Regions from separate parts of the Aliiglaciecola sp. LCG003 genome, predicted to be linked through region 2. Evidence: predicted binding sites of a transcription regulator. Region 2 holds the regulator's gene; each other region holds the start of a gene.

Region 1 (6,163 bases), 1.8 Mb from region 2:
GGCTCGCCGTGTGAGTAAAAATGGCGTCCCCTGCTGGATTCGAACCAGCGGCCTCACCCTTAGGAGGGGTGCGCTCTATCCAGCTGAGCTAAGGGGACTTTTGCACGTCATTTTGGGTCGCCTATGCTAAGGTATTTTTTAGGTGCTGTCATTTTGCTTTTAAGTACAATTGGTAAATCAGTTGCAATGCGCGCCAAATAGACTCTCATGCTACCGGCGTGAGACAAAGTCGTTTGCTTGTATGTTCCCTAGATAGCTACCGTCTACGGCAATAGCCATTGCACTTTCTGGGAATATCTCTGACACTCTGACCACAGCCGGATGCAAGCGAAATTGTGCATGGACTTGACCCGCGGTATCGTGAAATTGTGATACTTGAAATAAGGTAAGTTCGTCGCCTGTTTTAACGCCTTGATTGAGGCCAAGATTGAGTCTTAGAATTTCTCCGTTAACTTCAAGAATTCGACCGTAAGCGGGTAAGCAGGCTAAGGTTTCGTCGACATTTTGAACTACATCCTGCAACACTTCTTTGATCAGCTTGCCATAAGAACTGGCCCACAAGGCTTGGCTGTTTACATCTACTTGTTGGTGAATATCAAAGTCCCACACTGAGGCGACGTTATAGTATTTCTGCCACACCAAGGCGCCCGTGTAGCCGTCATAGAGTGCACTTTGGTATGCAAAATTGCGCATGGTGTCAGAGGATTGCCAGAACTGCCAAGACGACTGCTTGGTTTGTTCGGTACTGATGTCTTCGATACTTCCAATCAATAGGTACTGGCTACCACTTTTGCGCGCTAAAATTGTTGCGTCAATATCTGAGGTATTATTCGAATATTGATGATAGAAGGGCAGGACGGTTTTTATTTTCGAATTGTGGGCATACTCAGTAAAACTATGATCAAGCATATTGGCTAATTTCATACCAATATCAAAAATGCCTCCTGTTGTGGCCTGAGCTCGATTGCGCAGTGGCTGCCAGGTAGTGGCGATCGTTTTACTGTAATCTCCTGCACGGCAGCTATGTTGTTGGGAAAATATGTCAGCACGAATAGATACTGTAATTATGCCATCAGAATGTACTTCGTCGATCAATTCTAAACTATTTACTTCGCCAGAAGAGCGTATCTCCAGCTCGTCATTTTTTAGCAGGCCATTGGCCATTTTTTGCACGCTGCGCACTGAGGCGCCAGCAAATAATAATGCTTGTTTAATTGCTTCTTGGGTGGCATTTTGCCGCGCCAATTCAATATTGCCGTCATAAATTGCCGCCTGGCCGCTAGATTCAAACCACGCAGCGTTAGCTCCTGCGTTCATTATCAGCACGAAAGCTGCCAAGCTACATTTTAGTTTGTATCGGTAGAGGACAATTTTTGATAAAGATTTACGCAATCTGTTCATTGCACCATCACTAGTTAACGTTTAAGTTCGCAGGCAAATCAGGGGAGGGGCCGATTACAGTCCATTTTCCAACCTTTGCCGATTATGATTTATGGCCTCATAACAAATACTGCTAACAGATTTATCATTTAACGCTTATCAGGTTATGCATCTTCCGTACCTATTTGGCAATAATCAGATTGATATAAAAGGCCAGCTCAACTACATTGACTATCGATACGGAATGATTATTGCTAGCTAAGAAGTAAGTTGAAATAGAGTAGGCTAGGGATCAGTTTAATTGATCTTGGCCCCAATAGCTTGTGGAGAGTAACGACGAACCGAGTTACTTGGGTTAGATATCGAGATGGTGAATTGTTACCACCTGTTTAGTGGTATTTATAGGAGACAAAAATGAAATTGGCTTATGTTGTGATGCTTGGGGTAACTGTGCTTACTGTTAGTGCCTGCCAGAATGTATTTGATAAACAACTCGAATGGGAAACCATTGAGCCAGATACTTATCCGGTGATCCGTTCTATCGGCTATGCTCCTATCAATGCGCAGCAAGGAGAAAATAGGTCATCAAAAATGTTGATGGCACTAAAAGCATCTAAACTAGACGCTTACCGGGAATTGACTGAGCAAGTATACGGACAGAAAATTGACGGTAATCAATCTCTAGCCAATCTAGTAGTAACAGATACGAAATTGAAATCCACTGTACAAGGCGTCATAAGGGGGGCACGTGTAGTCAAAAGTTATCCAGTCGGTGAAGACTCGTATGCTACTGAATTAGAACTAGACTTTGCCTTGGTGCATGACATATACCTAAGTACTGCTAAGCCCAAACAAGTTAAAAAAGTACGCTACTACTAAATTGGCATAGTGGTAATGACTCACCGCACAGCGGTCCTCACTCTACTTACTCAATACAGCTAAGCTGAAATACTATTGTTGTGGCTCAAGCACTAACACTTTTACTTGAGTTTCCACCCTTTGGTTTACCACTTTTGTCATAAGTCATGCTCTCTTTAGCGCGCGACTCAAGTAATAATGAGCGTAAGTGTTCAAGGCGCAACTGTCCTTGCTCTACAGCTTTTTGATTGATTTCTGTTCTAAATTTACATTGGGATAGATTAAGATTGATTTGCTTGAATAACTCGATGACTTGCGCATTTTGCATTGGGTCTTCAGCAAGCTCAAAAGCACTTTCAACGGCTTTATCAGTCACCGAAATCTGCTCTAACAACTCGGTCTTATCATTGATGACATGGATTAGTGCTTCCGCGTCGCGGCTGCTGATCAGATGTAACTCTGAATCAAGCAGTTCGATGAGTTGGTCGAAGTGACCTTTTTGTTTTTCGAGAATAGATATGAGGTTTTTCATTTAGCTTTGCTTTTGTTATCGGAAGCTAAATGATAGATGGCATCATCAAGTATTTAACTCTTAATGCCAAATATCTGTGCTTCGAGTGTGCTAATTTTTTGTGCTAAAACTTCTGGGTTAACACGGTACTCACCATTCTGGATGGCTTTTTTCAATTTGTCGACTTTTTCCTGATTGACAGGCGTATCATTAGCTTTCTTCTGCACCTGGCTTAACTGCTGGGCAGATTGAGTCAAGGAAACTGAATCTTGCCTTGGCGCGCTGCTCACTTTAGCTTGCTCAGCTGAAGATTGCGCGGCCGATTGATTTTGGGCTTGTTGTTGATTAACCCTTTGATTGTCTAATTGCGGTTTTTGATTTCCGCCATTTATATTATTAACTGCCATAAAAACCTCGACTACCTATTATTCCTCAAAAGTTGTATCGGCTGCTTCAACGAAATCTTTAGTTAAAATCACAAATAAATATGACTATTTTGCTAAAGCAGGGTACAGCAGTATCTAACAATTCAGATGTACCTGATTATATGCTATTTTTATTAAATCTGCACTTCTACCTGATGGGTATCTACAACTTGTGCATGGACCATTTTATTCGAATTAACATTCTTAACCGCAATGGTATCACCAATGTTTCCATCTTGTTGAGCAATACCTGTGGTTTTAATATTAACGCCTCCTGCATTGGCTGTTATCAGGATGTTGTCGCCTTTACAGACAAAGCACAACTGGCCAGGTACAACAGGTTGTCCAGCCCTAGAGCGTTTCTTCATCCGCGCTCCCACAACCGCGTTAGTATCAGCAAAGGTACTGGTGCGAATGAGGTTCTTATCCATCATGACCACACCCACGTGTTGCGATGAGATAATGGTGCCAGGGCCAACTGCACGAGTTAGCACTACTACATGTTGCATTCTGGATGCTTTGACAATTAAGTATAAATACCAATCAGTATTCGGGCAACTGGCGCGAACGGTAATATTAGTTTGTTCCAAGGCCTCGTCACTTGCATGTAGCTTAAGGGGAACAGAACACGTTGGAATGACTAGACGAGGATCTAACTCGGACGCTTTGACCACTAATTCACTTAGTTCATCTGCAGTTTGATAAGACAATTTGTCCGAAACATATTTTTCCACACTTTCAATAAGTTCGGTTCGTGCTAAATTAATATTCTGGCTAGCCGTTACAGTGGCAGAGCTGAAAAATGCCATTAAACAGTAAAAAGAGAGAAAAATAGGTGTTCTGGAAGGATTAAGTAATTTTTTCATGTTCAGTTGCCACCATTTTGTCTATGCTTAGTTTTCTATCTTAATAACTGTTGTTTGCGTCAAAAAACCGGCACAAAACAACTGTTCTGGTACATAAGCGTGTATACCGTCATATAATGTGATCAAGTAACGCAATATTTGTGCCTAATTTATTTTTATTTGGGGTGATGTATGTCAGGAATTCTTGACTCAGTTAATCAACGAACACAGCTAGTTGGACAGAACCGTTTAGAGCTGTTGCTATTTAAGCTAAATGGCAGACAACGTTTTGGTATTAATGTGTTTAAAGTGCGTGAGGTGCTGCAGTGCCCTCCGTTAACCTCTATTCCCAAACAAAATAAATTAGTCAGAGGGGTTGCACACATTCGAGGGCAAACCATCTCAGTCATTGATTTGAGTATGGCTACCGGTGGCCGCAAAATTGAAGATGTTAGTAATGCTTTTATCGTCATTGCTGAATACAATCGTTCGGTGCAGGGCTTCTTGGTTGGTTCAGTTGAGCGAATTATCAATACCAATTGGGATGCAATCATGCCTCCCCCGCAAGGAACCGGTAAAGCAAGTTATTTGACAGCGGTTACAGAAGTCGAAAATGAACTAATTGAAATTCTTGATGTGGAAAAAATATTAAACGAAATTTCACCACTCAATGCCGAAGTCAGTAGTGAATTGGCCGGTGATTTAGATATTTCGAAAGAGAATATCACCAATAAGATAATTTTTATCGCTGATGATTCTTCGGTAGCTAGAAATCAAGTCAAGAAAGCATTAACGGCTTTAGGACTGAATATTGAAGCCGCAAAAAATGGTCTTGAGGCGTTAAATCGTTTAAAAGAGATAGCCGCAGAAACGGGTGATGTTACCGATAAAGTAGGTGTTTTAGTCTCAGATATTGAAATGCCAGAGATGGACGGCTATACCTTAACCGCTGAGATTAAAAATACCCCTGAACTGCAAAAACTTAAGGTTGTATTACATACTTCACTGAGTGGTGTGTTTAATCAGGCTATGGTTAAGAAAGTCGGTGCAGATGATTTTATTGCTAAGTTTCATCCAGATGAATTGGCAAGTGCTGTTAAAAAATGGTTTGATAAATAAACCTTTAAATTGGATTTTTTGATTGAACACTAACGAACTTTCACATCAAGACTTCGTTCAATTTGCACAATTTCTTGAACGTCAATGTGGCATTGTATTGAGCGAAAGCAAAGCTTATTTGGTTAAAAGTCGTTTGATGCCTTTGGTGCGTCAAGAGAATCAACAAGACTTGTCAGCAATGTTGAAGGCTGTTGTAACCGGGCGCAACAGCTTGTTACGCGAAAAAGTCATTGACGCTATGACAACCAATGAAACCCTTTGGTTCAGAGACAAATATCCATTCGAAATTTTAAGCAAAGATCTTTTTCAAAATCTAACTAGCCTCAATCGCAAAGTCAGAATATGGAGTGCCGCCTGCTCATCAGGTCAAGAGCCGTATTCTATTGCTATGTTGGTGCAAGAATACAAACGGCAAAATCCGCGAGCGTTTCCCGCTGGTGTTGAGATTGTTGCAACAGATATATCTGCTGATATGTTACAAAAAGCAAGATTGGCTCAATATGACGGATTGTCATTGGGCCGAGGTTTGCCAGATGATTTAAAACAGCGTTATTTTACCTCTCTAGACAATGGCAGTATGCAACTTGCTCGTGGAGTAAGTTCTCTAGTTAACTTTCAAGAGCTTAATCTACTGGGTAGTTTCGCCAACTTAGGCCGCTTCGACATTGTATTTTGCCGCAATGTATTGATTTACTTCTCTCAGCAAAATAAGCGGAAAATACTGCAACAAATTGCCGCCTCCCTGCAAGACAACGGTATATTGTTCCTCGGTGCGTCAGAATCCATCTCTGAAGTAACGGACCAATTTAGTATGATACGTAATAATCCCGGCTTGTATTATCAGAAAAAACCTTAGAAATACAATGATTTAAATATTTCCTTCGCTTCACACCTCGCTGCGTCAATTTTTATTGGCATATAGATTGCTAAACATTTACCAATGAAAGTAATCAATGCGAGCAGACAATGGCAATCAGCTTAGATAAATTGGTGGGTTTGCACCACAAAGCAATGACAGTACGGAC
Region 2 (6,163 bases):
CACGGTAGTTGATTCTGCCACTGTGGTGGCGACACATCTGAGTCAATTGCTGACCAATAATGCCTATCAATTACTTGGCCATGAAGAAGTCCAGCAGCTACTTGATATGTTAGCCAAATCAAGTCCCAAATTAGTCGAAGGTTTAGTGCCAGATTTGTTACCACTTAGTACGGTGGTGAAAGTCCTACAAACTCTGTTGTATGAAGGTGTGCCTATTAGAGATATGCGTAGCATAGTGCAAACATTATGTGAGTATGGCCCACGTACGCAAGACCCTGATGTTTTAGTCTCAGCAGTGCGAATTTCACTGAAAAGACTCATAGTCCAAGAAATCAATAATAATGAAGCTGAACTGCCCGTCATAACTTTGGCACCTGAGTTGGAACAGATGTTGCACCAGTCATTGCAAGCCGGTGGTGAAGATGGTGCAGGTATTGAGCCTGGATTAGCTGAGAAATTACAACATTCCCTCAGTGAAGCCTCTCAACAACGAGAATTGGAAGGAGAGCCAGCAGTGTTGTTGACATCAGGCATGTTACGTCCTGTGTTATCAAAGTTCTTCAAACATTCAGTGATGGGACTGCACGTCTTGTCCTACCAAGAAATACCAAACGACAAGCAAATTCGGATTGTCAGTTCGGTGGGTCAATAAAATGACGATTGTCGAAAAAGACATTCTGTATTCGCTAGTTAGGGGGCGATGTGAAAATTAGACGCTTTATTGGAAAAGACATGCGCGAAGCGCTCAAACAAGTGAAAACTGAGTTGGGCGGTGAAGCTGTGATTATGTCAAACAAGAAAATTGCCGGCGGTATTGAAATTATCGCGGCCTATGACAAACCATTAGACAAACCCAATAACGAGCCGTGGGGAGGCGCCACTACATTAAGTCAAGCGCCCACAAACACAAGACCTCAGGCGAGTCAACCCTCTGCTAAGCCGTCGCCAAACAAAAATATCCCTAGTTTGAGCGAAATTATTGGCGACTCTGGCCCTGATAGCCTACGGGAACTGCTAGAGCAGCAAGGTCAAAGCAGTGACCTATCGAGCAATGTAACTAAAGCTAGCGCGCAACCTGTGCGTAGCTTGCCTGATATTGACAATCAAACTGCGATCACCGAAATCCGAAATGAACTCAATTCCCTACGTAATGTGCTGCAATTTCAGGTATCTGGTTTATTTAAGCAAGAAACTCAACGCAATCATCCTATGCATGGATACCTCTCATCTAGGTTGATCCAAATGGGGATAAGCCCCGCCATTGCTGAAGATGTCGTCTCTTATGCTCCTGAAAATACTGACGAACGTCAGTCTTGGTTATTCCTACTTAAACTATTGTCTAATAAAATTCAGACCACAGGTAATGCTATCTTAAACGATAAAGGGGTAGTTGCACTGGTCGGACCCACGGGGACAGGTAAGACAACTACCATTGCTAAGTTGGCCGCCAGAGCTGCGCAAAAATACGGTGCAGACCAGGTTGCAATGGTAACGATTGATTCATATCGTATTGCGGCATACGAGCAGTTAGCAACCTATGGAAAAATAATTGGCTGTTCAGTAAAAAAAGCGCAAAATGCCCAAGAGTTATCAGATATACTTTTTCAACTTCGCAATAAGCGACTGGTTTTAATTGATACAGCTGGATTTGGGCAACGTGACGCCAGATTGATCAAACAGTTAGATACGTTAAATCAGCATTCTTGTGCTAGTATCAAAAAATATGTTGTGATGCAGGCGAATGCTCAACATCGGGTAATGGAGCATACCCTTAGTGCTTATCAACACATTTCATTGCAGGGATGTATTTTTACCAAGTTGGACGAATGTTACAGTCTTGGTGAAGCGCTTAGTGTGGCAATTGAACACAAATTAGCCGTTAGTTATTTAACGGATGGACAAAGTGTCCCTGAGGATATTAAAGTTGCCGATGCAAAGTATTTAATATCAACAGCGGCTAAGCTTTATAAAAAATATGGTTTGCTCCATACTGGTAAAATCGAAGTTCAAAAGTCGGCAATGTCAGTATGATTGAGGACCAAGCGAGTAGCTTAAGAAGAATGAATCAATCTCGATTAATTAAAGTAATTGCGGTCACCGGCGGTAAAGGCGGTGTAGGTAAAACAAACATTACCCTTAATACTGCAATTTCAATGGCTAAAACGGGCAAGCGAGTCATGGTGCTAGATGCTGACTTGGGTTTGGCTAATGTTGATGTAATGCTAGGTTTAAGGGTCGAAAAAAATCTCTCTCATGTACTGTCAGGTGAATGCACCTTAGATGAGGTATTAGTGATGGGGCCCCATGGCGTGCTAATTGCGCCGGCCACCTCAGGCTCTCAATCTATGACAGAATTAAGTCCAACTGAACATGCCGGACTTATCCGAGCGTTCAGTGAGCTAAGAACCGATATCGATGTACTTATCGTCGATACCGCCGCTGGCATTTCAGATATGGTGCTAAGCTTTTCCCGTGCCTCTCAAGACATCATGATGGTTGTTTGCGACGAGCCAACATCATTGACAGATGCATATGCGCTGATCAAATTACTCAACCGTGAACATGGCGTATTTCGGTTTAAGATTGTTGCAAACATGGTGCGTAATATGCGCGAAGGCCAAGAGTTGTTTGCTAAGTTGTCTAAAGTGACCAATCGCTTCTTAGATGTGGCGTTGGAATTGGTTGCGACTATTCCCTACGATGAGAATATTCGCAATTCAGTGCGTAAGCAAAGGGCGATAGTCGATGCTTTTCCTAGTTCACCTGCTGCTGTAGCGATTAAAGGCTTAGCCGAAAAAGCATTGCAATGGCCTATACCTAATCAGCCTGGTGGCCATTTAGAATTTTTCCTTGAGCAACTTATTGTCGACAAGGCGGTGGGTGGTCAAGGGTGAATAGAAAAGCTGCAGCTTATCAACAACAGGTCAATATGGCCCAATTGGTAGAAAGACATGCTTCTCTGGTTAAGCGCATTGCACATCATCTTTTGGCTAGGTTGCCTGCTAGTGTATTAGTCGATGATTTAATTCAATCTGGCATGATTGGATTGCTTGAGGCAGCGAAAAATTTTGATGGCACCAAAGGTGCAAGTTTTGAGACCTTTGCCGGTATCCGTATACGCGGAGCCATGTTAGACGAAATTCGCAAAGGTGATTGGACACCTCGTTCTGTGCATAAGAACGGTCGTGCCATTACTGAAGCCATTAATCAGGTTGAGCGTGAGACAGGAAGGGACGCCAGAGATGTTGATGTGGCTGAAAAACTTCAAGTTTCTCTCACTGATTATCATCAAATGTTGAATGAAGTAAACGCGGGTAAAATTATTGGAATCGAAGATCTGGGTATTACTGAAGATGTAATTTCTACCGAGCAAAATAAAGGTAGCGATGCTCCATTTCAGGATTTATTACAAGGATCATTTCAAAAAGCCCTCGCCCATGCTATTACTACTTTACCTGAGCGAGAAGCGATTGTATTGTCGTTATACTATGATGAAGAACTCAATCTACGCGAAATTGGTGAAGTACTCGAGGTGAGTGAATCGAGAGTTAGCCAAATTCATAGTCAGGCGATGCTTAAATTGAAAAATAAAATGCATTCTTGGCGAATGAACGAAGAACAATAGAATATAATTTTGGTTTAATCCTCATTGGAGGCAGTTTTGAATAAAAGTATGAAAATTCTTGTGGTTGATGATTTTTCAACAATGAGACGTATCATTAAAAATCTACTTAAAGATCTTGGGTTTACTAATGTGCAGGAGGCCGATGATGGCAGCACTGCACTTCCTATGTTGCAACAAGGAGAGTTTGACTTTGTGGTAACAGACTGGAATATGCCCGGCATGCAGGGAATTGATCTTCTTAGAGCGATTCGTGCAGATGATAGCTTGAAGCATTTACCAGTTTTGATGGTAACGGCTGAAGCCAAAAAAGAACAAATCGTTGCCGCTGCGCAGGCAGGTGTAAATGGTTATGTTGTTAAACCTTTTACTGCAGCTACACTGAAGGAAAAGCTTGACAAAATTTTTGAGCGTTTGGGTTAAGACTCACCTGTTAACAACACAATAGGAGTGTCTTAATGACCAGCTCTGTCGAAGCACCGTTATCGATTGAAGATGCGAGAAAGTTAGTGGCTCTTTTGGAACAAGGAGATAACCTTGCGGCCAAAGAATTACTCGAAGAAGCATCATTAACCGATTCTGTCGAATTGTTTGCTGAAGTGGGTAAGCTAACCCGTCAACTGCATGATTCGTTAAATACCTTTCAGTTAGACCCGCGGATTTCTAATTTGGCGACAGAAGAAATTCCAGATGCGCAAAGTCGTCTCAATTACGTGATTGAAACCACTGAAAAAGCTGCTAACCAGACGATGGATGCGGTCGAAACAAGTATGCCGATAGCAGAAAGGCTACATTCAGGGATCGCCAAAATTTTGCCTGAATGGAAAAAATTAATGACCAGACAGCTGCAAATAGGTGAGTTTAAGAGCTTATGCTACGAATTAGATTCGCTTTTAGAAGAATCCTCCGCAGATACTGCTAAACTAAATACTCTGCTTACTGAGGTATTAATGGCTCAGGGTTACCAGGACTTGACCGGTCAGGTTATCCGCAGAGTAATTGAATTGGTTAAAGAAGTTGAATTGAGCTTAGTTAACATGTTGACAGTGTTTGGGTCACCAGAAGCAAACAGTTTAATGTCGAAATATGACGAAAGTGCTAACAAAACTGAACCTCAGTCCGATAAAGTCAAAGCGGAAGGACCAATCATCGATGCAGATACGCGGGATGACGTGGTGTCGGGTCAGGATGACGTTGACGACTTATTATCTAGCTTGGGCTTTTAAGAGGAAATGATGCATGTCTTTTGAAGTTGACGAGGATATCCTACAGGACTTTTTAGTCGAGGCCGGTGAAATACTGGAACTATTGCAGGAGCAACTCGTAGACCTCGAAAACAATCCGGAAGACTCTGATTTACTAAATGCTATATTTCGCGGATATCATACCGTGAAGGGTGGGGCTGGCTTTTTGGCTCTATCAGAATTGGTAGATATTTGTCATGGTGCGGAAAACGTTTTCGATGTTATGCGAAATCGACAACGAACATTAACTCCAGAGTTGATGGACGTAATATTACAAGCCACTGATGTGGTTGTCGAAATGTTCGAAAATGTCAAAGCCAGGGACCCCTTGGTACCTGCTGACAAAGAGTTGTTGGATACCTTGCATCGACTTAGCAAACCTGAATCTCAAGATGAGCAAGTGGCGGTTGTCTCAACAGCTGCACCACAGGTAGCAGAATCTGGCGATGCTGGAAGTTCTGAAAACATAGATGATATCAGTGAAGACGAATTTGAAGCATTATTAGATGAATTACATGGAAGCGCCGCGCCAAACAAAAGTGCGCCTGAACCTGCAGTAGTAATTGATAACGGTTCAGAACAAGACATTAGCGATGATGAATTTGAAGCTTTGCTGGATCAATTGCATGGCGAAGGTAAATTTGTTGCAGAGAAAAAACCTGTCGACAAAGCGCCCCCTGCCGCAGCTTCTCAGCCAAGTTCTGGTACCGAAGAAATTACAGATGACGAGTTCGAAGCTCTACTCGATCAATTGCACGGCAGTGGAAAAGGTCCGGCAGTTCAAGATCCGGCCCCGCCTTCGCCGCCACCACCACCACCGCCTCCTCCTCCAGCGGCACCATCTGAAGCAGCTAAACCTGCACCAGCGGCTGTAGCTAAAGCAGCGCCGAAGAAAGATGAGAAGAAAGCCTCCGGTAGCGCTGCCCAAGGTGAGACCACGGTTCGCGTGGACACTAAACGACTCGACCAAATCATGAACATGGTTGGAGAGTTAGTGTTGGTTCGAAATCGTCTGCTAAGTCTAGGCATCAATGTCAACGATGAAAGTATGACTAAAGCCATTGCCAATCTAGATGTGGTGACTGGTGATTTGCAAGGTGCGGTGATGAAGACCCGCATGCAACCGATTAAAAAGGTTTTCGGACGTTTTCCCCGAGTGGTTAGGGATTTAGCCAGAACTCTTAAGAAAGAAATCACTTTAGAGCTTGAAGGCGAAGAAACAGATTTAGATAAAAACCTAGTTGAGGCCTTAGCGGATCCTTTGGTCCACTTAGTGAGAAACTCAGTCGATCATGGT
Region 3 (6,163 bases), 1.8 Mb from region 2:
ATGAATCTTACGCGAATATCATCAGTGATATAGGTTCGAAAACCGCTTCAGCAGATATTTCATTGCAGGCCGCCGAAGCGATGAAAATTCAGTCGGAGGATTGGTTTCAATCCGTCTCCGGGGTTAATTTGGATGAAGAGGCGGCCAATTTAGTTAAGTTTCAGCAAACTTATGCGGCCTCAGCGCGGATACTCACAGCAGCCCAATCTATCTTTGATACCATCTTTAGTGCAACTAGGTAGTGAATTGACATGACCCGAATTTCAACCAATCAATTATACGATAGAAGCATTCAGTCCATCACCCAGAATCAAAGTGAATTATCTGATGTGCAGCAACAATTGTCTTCGGGGAAAAAGTTACTACGTCCATCTGATGACCCTGTTGGTGCCGCCCAAGTAGTACGTTTGACAGAAGACCTAGATAAAATCACCCAATATAAGCGCAACACAGATTTATTACGAAATGCCCTAGAACAAGAAGAGGTGATAATGGGCAACATCAATAATGCGTTGGATAAAGCGCGAACATTGATGATTCAATCGGGCAACGGGATTTATGATAAGAGCGATTTAGAAGCTATAGGGATAGAAATTGGCTCTATACGCGATGAAGTATTTGGTTTAATGAATTCGCAAAACTCCAACGGCGAATATATATTTGCCGGATTCCAGTCTGAGTCTGAAGCCTTTACTTACAATCCATCTGCCAGCGGCAATAAATATAGTTTTGCCGGTGATGACGGCGTGAACCGAATACAAGTGTCAGACGCGGTATCAATTCAACGTAATAGCTCTGGCAAATCAGTGTTTGAAAATGTAGCTGCTAGATTGACCAGCACAGTCACAGCACAAAGTGGCATTACCTCTGTTTCATCGATGATCACAGAACAAAGTAAATTTGATAGTTTCCACCGCAATAATTACGATGCTGTTACATCAGCCAACAATGATTTCAGAGCCACCATCTTAGCCGGAAATCAGATTCAAATAGATAACCTAGGTACCGGTGTTACCTTTGCAACTCTGCCGTTTGAATCAGGTAAGGCTTTTGTTTTCAACGGTATAGAGTTTAAAGTAAGTGGCACTACAGGCAATTCATTTGATTTCCAGTTAGATCCGCCCGAAAAGAAAAACGTAGTTGAGACACTGAATGATTTTTACAATGCTTTGAACGATGAAACGCTGTCCAGTAGTGAATTTAACGAAGCCCTGTCGGATGCTTTAATCGGCATCGATAACGGTGCTAAGGTACTAGCCAATGCTACTTCGTCATTAGGCGGTAGAATAAACGTTGCCCAATCTGTGCATGAATCTAATCTTGATCTAGAAATTGCCAACAAATCCGCCCGTTCAGTTATCCAAGATGTGGATTATGCTGAGGCGGTGTCCGAATTGAGTAAGCAAGAAACAGCATTGCAAGCTGCGCAAGCGACTTTTTCTCGCGTGACCGGATTGTCGCTGTTCGATTATATTAGTTAACTTTCAACCGCAGGCCGATACCCCGTTTAGATTGCGATGACTTTGCTCAAATAGATACTGCTTTGTTGATCTATATGGCTAGAGTAATAGCCTACATACAAGCTGTCATTCCGTCTTACCAATCCAGGATAACTGCTGTCACCCGCTGAAGGAAGTTCGGCTTCGAATTGTAATTTTTTATGCTGAGTATCTAAGCTCCACAGGGCGGTTTTAAATTGGCGATTATGCCAACGGCGACCACTAATTATCAGCTTGTTACTATCCCACAACAACACTGCGGGCCCACCAATATACTGTTCTAAATCATGCCACTTCCATTGTCGATACGGAAAATCTGACTGTCCAAATTGCGCGCTAAAGGTATCTGCATCACGACGCACTACAGCAAAGGCAGTGCCTTGTTGGTTAAAACACAGATCCGTTTCGTTAGGATAACCCAAACCATGGCTTTGCAGCCCGAGCAAATTAGACTTCTCACAGTGGAAACTGCGTAGTGGATCCCCTTGGTAGAGTCGAATGGATTCAGTTGCTCGATTATAGCCCATGCCATAGGCGATACCTTGATGCCAGGTTAAACGCCATACCCACCAGTTTTGATCGCCGAACCAATGACAACTTGACCAACTTTTAAGATCTTGGCTAAACCAGCACAAAGAACGACTATGAGTCCAATTACCATTGGCATCGTAACAACGTGCATAAGCATTCATCAGCAATTTTCCATCAGGCATGATAGATAATTTAGGATCGCGCAGATCACAATTTGGCATTTTAATCGAGCTGGAATGCAAGACCCTGCCGTTAAAGTCGCAGCTAACCACTTTTAAGCTGCCATCTATACCCATGTGATCACTGGCTTGTCTAAAACTACAGACTAGTTGGCCTTGATATTCACAAAGATCGGTAAATGCGCAGTGTTTTTTGCTCTTCCACAGGCTTTTTGTCCACTCAATCTGCATTTTTTTTATATCCGCTTAAATCTGGGTAACTCATTGAATCTCAATTAATTAGATATTGCAAAGGCGGCATGATTTTGCCGTATTTAAAAAAAACGGCAATATTTTGTTAAAGGGATTTTTAATATCGTCGATACCCTTACTTGAGAGAGCCAGTAACACCAACTTTAGTATTTTTAAGTTGTTGTTCTTGAATGTGTTTTTAACCGCCGATTTATTCGGTTGCCAGCGAAACGCTGGACTGAGAGTGTAGGAGAGATCCCATGGGATTATTCGTCAATACCAACGTTTCGTCTTTAAATGCGCAACGTCAATTATTCGATGTTTCAAATAAATTAGGCACGTCTTTCGAGCGTTTGTCTTCAGGTTTCCGTATCAACCGAGCGGCAGATGATGCTGCCGGTCTACAAATCACCGACCGTCTGACCACACAGGTTCAGGGTCTTAATCAAGCTGTGCGTAACGCAAATGATGCCATCTCTTTAGCGCAAACCGCTGAAGGTGCATTAGGTGAAGTGACAAACTCACTTCAACGTATCCGTACACTCGCTGTGCAGTCACAGAACGGTATTAATACCTCTGCTGATAGACTAGCACTACAAAAAGAAGTATCAGCCCTTAAAACTGAAATCTCGCGTATCTCTACCACGTCACAATTCGCTGGTGTAGATATTCTTGCCGGTGCGTTCTCCGCAGCCTTCCTAGTAGGGGCTAACGGTGGACAAACTATTTCGGTTAACTTGTCACGTACCGGTGGGTTTGGTGCATCAGGTTTAGGTGTAGGTACCCTTTCAGTAGCAAGTGTAGCTGACGCTTCAGCAGCATTAACTGCAGTAACTACAGCCATTTCAACTATCGGTTCAACCCGAGCTGATTTGGGTGCCCTGCAAAACCGTTTCCAATCTACGATTCGTAACCTAAGTAACATTTCTGAAAATGTTGCTGGTGCGCGTTCACGTATTAAAGATACAGATTTTGCGACTGAAACTGCAAATTTAACCCGTAATCAGATTGTTCAGCAGGCGAGTTTGACAGTATTGTCTCAGGCTAACCAGCGTCCACAATCAGCTTTATCATTACTTGGTTAATAAAAAAATACGAATGGGATCGTAAAGCCAGGAGGTAGTGTTTCTGATTTAATGGCCCAACTCGTAGAGAGTCCGCTCACTCTCTCCTAACGTAAGAGCGTTTAGCCGACTCATTGAGTCGGCTTTTTTGAATGTCTAACTTGTTGATAATTATGACTTTAAAATATTAGATAAAAATTAGTCTAAAGGATTTTTACGATCCGAACGATACAGTTTGCAAGAGCCATGTACCACTAAAAAAAATAATAAGTACAGGCCTAAATATGTGACGCAAAACAATAATAAATAGCGCACGTTAATGCCCCAAAAACCATCAAATTATAAAAATAGGTTGGGGTACTTTGCATAAATCGTTAGGAGAAATAAAATGTCTTTATATGTCAACACTAATGTGTCGTCGTTGAATGCAAGACGTCAGCTATTCACGTCGAACAACGAACTAAGTACGGCCTTTGAAAGGTTGTCGTCTGGATTCCGCATTAACAATGCAAAGGACGATGCTGCTGGTCTACAAATATCAAACCGTCTAACCACTCAAATATTGGGTTTAGATATGGCGGTAAGAAACGCCAACGATGGTATTTCTTTAGCTCAAACTGCTGAAGGTGCATTAGCTGAAACAACCTCTGCGTTGCAAAGAATACGTGTGCTTGCAGTCCAATCTCAAAATGGTATCAATGGCTCTGCAGACCGTTTAGCGCTGCAAAAGGAAGTCTCTGCACTTAAGGCTGAAGTTAGTCGTATAGCTGCAACTTCTCAGTTTGGTGGCGTTAATATTCTTGGTGGTGCATTCTCATCTGCATTCTTGGTGGGGGCTAACTCTGGTCAAACAATCAGTGTAAATATCTCCCGTCCAGGCGGCTATGGCACCTCAGGTTTGTTTGGTAACCAAAGCGTCGCGGGCAATAATATCAATGTATTGACTGAAGCGGATGCTTCTCGGGCTATGACAGCGGTATTAGGCGCAATTTCTATCATAGATGCCAAACGTGCCGACTTGGGTGCGATTCAAAACCGTTTCCAATCTACTATTCGTAACCTAAGTAATATTTCTGAAAACGTCTCGGCTGCAAGATCCCGTATCCGTGATACAGATTTTGCCACTGAAACGGCAAATCTAACCCGCTACCAAATTATCCAACAGGCCAGTATCACAGTACTGAGCCAGGCTAATCAGCGCCCACAATCAGCGTTGAGCTTGTTGCAATAGGGATAGATACATGAAAAACAATGATGCTAAGCAAGCAAAGGGGCAGGCTGCAACGTTGAAGAATGGTTAGAAAATAAAACGGTCGGATTGCAAATTGTGGGGGCAGGCTGCAACCGACCGAAGAACGACACTTTTGTTAGACATTATAAAGAGCAACTAAGTATTGGAGTGTATTAATGCTGTTTAAACACGCGGCCCGTGGGCTTTTGTGTTTAGTCGGCTGACAGAATAGAAGCCAGGAGGTAGTGAGAGGTATTGAGGTATAGGCCATCAATCCTGTCCGCCGACCAGAGCTTTAACACTCTACGAACACTTTATTGCCGGTTTTTTAATGCCAGACAAATTGCAAGTCAAAACATTGACTTACCTCTCAGTATTAGCATTATACGTGCCAACTGAGTGTAAGCGGCAGCAAACCACAAAAAAATAATAATGGTTTGCCAAAGTTAGGAGAAAAATCATGACATTATATGTTAATACCAATATCTCTTCTTTGAACGCTCGGCGACAATTATTTACCTCAAGCGCACATCTTAGTACTGCGTTTGAACGTTTATCTTCTGGTTTCAGAATAAACGGCGCTAAAGATGATGCTGCAGGATTGCAAATTTCAAATAGATTGACGACTCAAATTCTCGGCTTGAACATGGCTGTGCGAAACGCTAATGACGGTATCTCGTTGGCTCAAACCGCAGAGGGTGCCTTGGCCGAGACAACCGCTGCTCTGCAGCGTATACGGGTGCTAGCAGTGCAATCACAAAATGGCATTAATGGTTCTTCAGACCGCTTTGCTCTGCAAAAAGAAGTGTCAGCACTGAAAGTTGAGATTAGCCGTATCTCTGCCACGTCTCAATTTGGTGGAGTGAATATACTCGACGGCGCTTACTCTTCAGCATTTTTAGTCGGTGCTAACGCTGGGCAAACTATAAGTGTGAATATCTCTCGGATTGGGGGCTATGGTACATCTGGATTATTTGCAGGCGAAAATATTTCAGTGATCACCGAAGCACAAGCATCCAGAACAATGCAATTAGTATCCAACGCTATATCGATTATTGATGCCAAGCGTGCTGATTTAGGTGCGATTCAAAATCGCTTTCAATCGACTATTAGAAACCTGAGTAATATTTCGGAGAATGTAGCAGCGGCAAGATCTCGCATTCGCGATACAGATTTTGCCACCGAAACGGCAGAATTAACCCGCTACCAAATTATTCAACAAGCCAGTATTACAGTGCTTTCGCAAGCAAATCAACGTCCACAATCTGCGTTGCAATTGTTGGGGGGCTAACGAAATTTCTAGAGGGTAGGAGATGAGAGGCCACCCTTGCATAATCTAAGGATAGATTGTGCTGGTTATGCGCAAGGAAGAAACGGATGCCCAATGCCATATGGCATTGGGCGAAAGAAAACGCCGACTAACAAGAC
Region 4 (6,163 bases), 1.8 Mb from region 2:
TAACCCTGCCAGCCGGACAGAAACAGTATTTGCTCGTACTCCTAACGTGAGCATGTTGGCCAGGTCATTTGATCTGGCCTTTTTTATTGTTATGCCAGAATCTTGACTAATGCAAGCCTACTTACGTTGTCTCTAAAATAAAGCAATAGCTATGCCAAATAATTAGAAAGCAAAAAATATCTTGTTTAGTAGGGCATATGTATTTAACTGTGTGGCTGTTTTAAAGTTGCTACGACCACGTCCCCTATGCCTAGCATTCTTAATTCCGGAAAATGATACTCCTTCTTTGTCATCTGTCTTTCTATTTGTACGGTGAGAGTAATTTAATGGTGGGTGATGAGATGGACGCTCCCCAATACGGCGTCAATGCGCCAAAATAGTAGTTCTTAAACAAGACTATTTACATAGGGAACGTCCAATATGAAGCTTAAAACAATTACCATCGATTTGGCAAAGACTGTATTTCAAGTGTGCGGAGTAAATGAACATATTAAACCGCAATTTAATAAGAAATTAAAACGGACTGAGCTACTTGATTTTATGCGCCAACAACCACCTACGTTGGTGGTGATGGAAGCCTGTTATTCATCGCATTACTGGGGGCGTGAAATTGCTAAATTAGGTCATGATACCAAGCTTATACCAGCCCAACATGTCACGCCTTTTGTGCGAGGCAACAAGAATGACCATAACGATGCTTTTGCCATAGCAGAAGCCAGCCAGCGCTCACATATCCGCTTTGTCCCCGTAAAATCTGAGCAACAGCAAGAAATTAATTGCTTGCATCGAATTCGAGAGCGCTTAATTAGAAACAAAACGGCCCTGAGTAACCAGATACGCGGGTTGTTAAGTGAATTTGGGGTAATATTTCCTTGTGGCCACGTGGCCTTGTGTGCAGGATTAGCCCAAGTAATTGATAGCGAACAACGCAGTAACCAGTTGAGAACCATGATGCGCGCGTTAAAGGCAGAATATGAAGACACACGCTCTCGCATCAAGGCCATTGAGCAGCAATTGCATCACTTTGTTAATAACAGTGAAAGTGGCAAAATATTGCTCAGCATCCCAGGGATTGGTTTCATTAATGCCTCAGCGTTTTTAGCCGCCATTGATAAAGGCCAGGCGTTTAATAATCCCAAAGAATTTGCCGTGTGGTTAGGGCTGACGCCTAAACAACACGCCTCAGGCAATATCAGTAAGATGGGCGGCATTACCAAACGCGGAGACCGTTATTTACGTAAACAACTGGTACATGGTGCGCGGTCTGTCGTGAGTCGTGCCGCGCAAAGAACTGATCCGTTATCACTGTGGGCCACTAAACTTCGCGTTACCAAGCCGTTTAATAAAGTGGCAGTCGCCGTCGCCCATCGTTTAGCACGTTTAATCTGGATATTGCTCACACGTCAGGAGCACTATCGCGTTACGTCCTCACAAGTGAGCGCATAACATGAATCACTTTACGTTATCCCTGTCGAGCTCAATTCCGTGTAGGACAAAGGCACCAAGCCTGTGTGGGTGTTGTGGAAGGCAAGACACGGGATAACACTTACTTTACCTACCCCGCTTAGTCATAAAATGATGAAGAAAACGGTCTACCTACCTCATCAAAGCCAGACTTAGACACGGATAACAATCCGACTGGGTGTTTTTAGGCGATAAGGTTCGGAGTTCATCAGAGGCCAGCGTTGATTAAACCAACGCTAATAAAGAGCCTGAATATATGTCAGAACTAAGCCATTTTAGACTGCCTTCAAGACAACAGACTAGCGGTAATAGAATAGTAAAAACGTAATTCGTGCAGAAAATCAGCACGAAGGGGCAATTAGTACGTTGACATCAGGGGAGCGTCCATATATGTCCATGTAAACGATTTAATGGTGGGTGTCCATGTAAACGTTCCATTGAACAGCGATCCATCCAGACAAATCAGCCTCTATCGGTAAAAATTCCGTAACGACATCCTACATTATTTATTGCACCCCCCTTTGTGAGTGAAATTCAAATAGTCACAACAAAACTGAAATAGTTGAACCACTTAAAAGCCTAAAACATCATGCTTATTCAAACTATTTTTAATTAAAAATTTTAGTTAATTAAAAATTACAATTAAATCAGCTGGTTAGTGTTAAATAAAAATTCAAAAAAAAACTAAAGAAACTCAAGATGCTGTCGATAACCTTAGTTGAGGGGAATTCTATTCGTAGAATTTTATGTTTGAAAGTCGGTAGAGGTGCTGATTTTCAAAACAAGTGAGGCGACTTTGAAGACGAATGTCATTAAAAGTCGAAATTGAGGCGAGCTACCGTTGGACAACAATAATAATCCGGCAGTGGTTCTCAGGAGGTAAATATGGGTTTATTTGTAAACACCAACGTTTCGTCTTTGAATGCACAACGCCAATTGGCAGGTTCAGGACAAGCGCTAAGTACATCATTTGAAAGATTGTCTTCTGGTTTTCGTATTAACCGTGCTGCAGATGATGCGGCTGGTCTACAAATTTCAGATCGTTTAACTACTCAGGTTCAAGGTTTGAACCAAGCAGTACGTAATGCTAACGATGCAATCTCTTTGTCACAAACTGCTGAAGGTGCATTAGGCGAAGTAACTAGCTCTTTGCAACGTATTCGTACGCTTGCTGTACAATCGCAAAATGGTATCAACTCTTCATCTGACCGTTTGGCACTACAAAAAGAAGTTTCGGCACTTAAAACAGAGATCTCACGTATATCTACTGATTCTCAGTTTGCCGGTGTTGATATATTAACTGGTAGTTTCTCTGCAGCATTTCTAGTAGGTGCAAATGGCGGACAAACTATCTCTGTTAACCTGTCACGCTCTGGTGGTTACGGTTCTTCTGGTTTGTCAATTGGCACATTAACAGTAGCGTCAATTACTGGTGCATCTGCTGCATTGACTGCAATTGATACCGCAATTTCAACCGTTGGTGCTGTTCGTGCCGATTTGGGTGCATTGCAAAACCGTTTCCAATCTACCATTCGTAACTTAAGCAACATTTCTGAAAACATTGCCGGTGCACGTTCACGTATTCGTGATACCGACTTTGCAACAGAAACGGCTGAATTGACCCGGAACCAGATTGTTCAACAGGCTTCATTGTCTGTTTTAAGTCAGGCTAACCAGCGTCCACAGTCGGCGCTATCATTACTTGGTTAATTCTAAACAGAACACCAAGTTAGGTTAACTATGATAATGCCACTATACTTTTAATAGATAGTGGCTAATCATTATTTGTGGAGGTGGAAGATGGACATTAATTTTTCACAGATTGGCCAGAATTTTGCTAACCAAGAAGCATCAGTTGCTAAATCTGCGGATTCTGTTGAACAGCAATTACTCAAGCAGCAAGGTACTGAAAAGGCTGTTGAAGTTCAAAGTGGTAAAGAAAATTCAGAATTTGCCGATAACAATGAAAGAGATTCGCAACAAGAAACCGAAGACAACATCGAAAGTGCTGTAAAAGAAATCACTGATTTCATTCAGGCTAGGAACAGGCAGTTGGCTTTTTCGGTAGATGAAAAAAGTGAAAGATCTGTGGTAAAAGTAACAGATTCCGAATCAGGTGAAGTGATCCGTCAAATCCCATCTGAAGAAGTTCTGGCCTTATCCGAAAGGATCAAAGAGTTACAGGTCGATGTTGGCAGCGCAGTGGGAGTGTTGTTTAACAAACAAGCTTAAATTAATTTTAAAGAGGGTCGTCATGAGTATCCAATCGTTAGGTGTAGGTTCTGGATTGGCATTGGATGATTTGGTCAGTCAGCTTATTGATGCTGAACGCGCGCCAAAGCAACAACGCCTTGATGCTAAAGAAGAGTCTCTCGATGCGCAGATCTCAGGCGTCGGTCAATTAAAATCCAAAATGAGCGATTTCCTCGACTCGGTCGATAAGTTACGCAGTGATTTCAATTTACAAGGCCGCGAACCGACCATCGACAACCCCGACGAAAATGTCGAGCCGTTTACTGCAGAAGCAGCCAATAGTGCTGTAAAAGCTGACTATCAAGTGGCTATTAATCGTTTAGCCAGCGGCAGTCGTATTGAGTCTCAAAATGCCGTCGACGGTGGATTCACATCCTCTAATGATTCGGTTTTATCCGCAGGCTCAGGCAGCTTAACCTTCAAAGTCAACACCACAGGTGACAGTTTCAACATCAACGTCACAGCAGGCCAAACACTGCAACAACTGGCCAACGCTATTAACAGCTCTGAAGATAACTTTGGTGTAAATGCCAGTATTATTGCTACGGGTACTGTTGATGGTGGGGCAAAGTTAGTGCTTACCTCAAGTACCACTGGCGATGGTAATGATTTGGTGGTGGTGAATAATAATAATTTAGCCGATTTAGACCGGGTTTCTACTACTGACTCAACAGAAACTAACACCTACTTAACACCCGTAGTATCAGCCCAGAACGCTAGGGCAACAATTGATGGCATCGCTGTAGAGTCCACCACCAACGAGTTTGAGAATACTATTTCTGGGGTATCTTTTGAAGCTACCGCAGTATCCGCCAAAGCTGCTGATGGGATTACAACACTAGCCTCTAAACTGACCATAGGCTTTGATACTCAGGGCTTGGATAAAAAAATCCGCGACTTCGTAGATAATTTCAATAATTTAGTTAAAGAAATCGGGACCTTGACCCGATACGGTACTTCAGATTTAGAAGAAGATGGTGCCTTAGCGGGTGATTTTATGGCCCGAAGTATTAGCTCGGGCTTATCTAATATTATTGCCTCAAACGTTCCAGGCTCAGCACTGGGCAGTTTATTTGCTATCGGTGTAGAGCTAAACGACGACGGTGAGTTAGAAATTAGTTCCGATAATGAATATGGAATCGGCAGTGGTGAAGATCGTCTCAAAGATGCGCTGAAAGATAATTACGATGAAATAGCCGCGCTTTTTACCGACTCTGAAAATGGTGTTGCCGCGCGCCTTTATAGCTACACCAAAGAATACACAACGTTTAGTGGGTTATTGTCGACTCGTGAACGTTCAATGAAAGATGAAAAAGATCAACTCGGCACAGAAAGAGAACAGTTCGAACTTCGCATGTCTAGTTTTGAGCAAATCCTACGGGATAAGTACCTCAATCTTGACTTAACCGTTGCAAAACTGAATTCTACCGGTAGCGCATTGATGGCTTCACTAGGACAGGGGTAAGGAATTTATAATGGCACTCAAAGGCATTAACGCATATAAAAAAGGCAGCTTGAAACAAGACGTGGCCAATGCAGACCCGCATAAAATTACTCTAATGCTAATGCAAGGTGCATTGGATCGCATGGCGTACGGAAAGGGCTGCATAGAGCGTAAAGATTATGAAGGTAAGTCGGAGCACCTTTCCCGAGTATCTTCTATTTTGATGAATTTGCGTGATACGCTAGATATGAGTATTGAGAGCGAAGTCAGTCAAAACTTGTATGATCTATATGATTATATGATTCAGCGTATAACCGATGCAAATATTCAGAATGACTTGAACATTATGGATGAAGTGATTAATCTATTACTTCCGATTAAAACGGCTTGGGCGAATATACCTGAAGATGCGAAACAGCAAGCATATGAGGCTCAACGGCAGAAACGTCAAGCGGCAGTGTGAATAAGCTTAAACTCAATCATAAGCAAACCCCCCAAGAACTTGTTGATATTAATCTGCAGTTAGAAGCGTTGCTAGAGGCAGATAGTCTAGATGATGCGAAGTTGAAGTCTGTTGTAGATCTCCGCGATACTTTCATTTTGAGTCACTTGAAATCTCAGCCATCAGAAGAGCTAAAAAGCTTTGCGGAGCAGGAGCTTGTAATAAATAATATGTTATCTTCTTTGATTGAAAAGCAATTGAGTGACTCACTAAGTCAATTAAGTGGCTTACTCAGAGGTAGAAAAGCAGTCAATAAGTATAAATAAATACGGGAAAATACAATTGAGCATAGCAATCTAATTATTTTCTCAATCAATTCCAATTTTAATCTGAAAATTCCTTTAAAATTCAACAGACGCAGTGGCAAAAATCGATAAGGTTAGAGCGCTTTGTGCAGATTCTGTTACCCTTAATAAAAAGTGGCAATTACTAGCATGGTCAAAAAATTGAACAACATCATGGCGAGAAAATTGCAGGCAGTGCTTTTAATACGTTTAGGG

The links. The regulator FliA, encoded in region 2, starts transcription of late flagellar genes. The targets are predictions, from matches to a motif close to CTAAAGNTNNNNNNNNNNNNGCCGATA.
Region 1: a site for FliA is predicted at 3,192-3,218, ahead of flgM (flagellar biosynthesis anti-sigma factor FlgM). Genes of this name have one in related genera too.
Region 3: a site for FliA is predicted at 3,709-3,735, ahead of QR722_RS05840 (flagellin N-terminal helical domain-containing protein). Genes of this name have one in related genera too.
Region 4: a site for FliA is predicted at 2,149-2,175, ahead of QR722_RS05855 (flagellin N-terminal helical domain-containing protein). Genes of this name have one in related genera too.

Annotation. Positions count from the first base shown of each region.
Region 1 is NZ_CP128185.1:1,364,343-1,370,505, forward strand. It holds tRNA gene QR722_RS05735 (tRNA-Arg) at 22-98, opposite strand; gene QR722_RS05740 (flagellar assembly protein T N-terminal domain-containing protein) at 211-1,317, opposite strand; gene QR722_RS05745 (LPP20 family lipoprotein) at 1,795-2,259, shown strand; gene flgN (flagellar protein FlgN) at 2,345-2,770, opposite strand; gene flgM (flagellar biosynthesis anti-sigma factor FlgM) at 2,824-3,156, opposite strand; gene flgA (flagellar basal body P-ring formation chaperone FlgA) at 3,309-4,040, opposite strand; gene QR722_RS05765 (chemotaxis protein CheV) at 4,212-5,138, shown strand; gene QR722_RS05770 (CheR family methyltransferase) at 5,161-5,994, shown strand; gene flgB (flagellar basal body rod protein FlgB) at 6,105-6,163, shown strand, end outside.
Region 2 is NZ_CP128185.1:3,146,888-3,153,050, reverse strand. It holds gene flhA (flagellar biosynthesis protein FlhA) at 1-652, shown strand, start outside; gene flhF (flagellar biosynthesis GTPase FlhF) at 703-2,031, shown strand; gene QR722_RS13760 (MinD/ParA family ATP-binding protein) at 2,028-2,894, shown strand; gene QR722_RS13755 (RNA polymerase sigma factor FliA) at 2,891-3,625, shown strand; gene cheY (chemotaxis response regulator CheY) at 3,662-4,045, shown strand; gene QR722_RS13745 (protein phosphatase CheZ) at 4,081-4,848, shown strand; gene QR722_RS13740 (chemotaxis protein CheA) at 4,862-6,163, shown strand, end outside.
Region 3 is NZ_CP128185.1:1,379,782-1,385,944, forward strand. It holds gene flgK (flagellar hook-associated protein FlgK) at 1-242, shown strand, start outside; gene flgL (flagellar hook-associated protein FlgL) at 252-1,481, shown strand; gene QR722_RS05830 (hypothetical protein) at 1,508-2,440, opposite strand; gene QR722_RS05835 (flagellin N-terminal helical domain-containing protein) at 2,701-3,525, shown strand; gene QR722_RS05840 (flagellin N-terminal helical domain-containing protein) at 3,893-4,735, shown strand; gene QR722_RS05845 (flagellin N-terminal helical domain-containing protein) at 5,196-6,026, shown strand.
Region 4 is NZ_CP128185.1:1,385,988-1,392,150, forward strand. It holds gene QR722_RS05850 (IS110 family RNA-guided transposase) at 421-1,446, shown strand; gene QR722_RS05855 (flagellin N-terminal helical domain-containing protein) at 2,350-3,174, shown strand; gene QR722_RS05860 (flagellar protein FlaG) at 3,265-3,696, shown strand; gene fliD (flagellar filament capping protein FliD) at 3,719-5,182, shown strand; gene fliS (flagellar export chaperone FliS) at 5,193-5,624, shown strand; gene QR722_RS05875 (hypothetical protein) at 5,621-5,929, shown strand.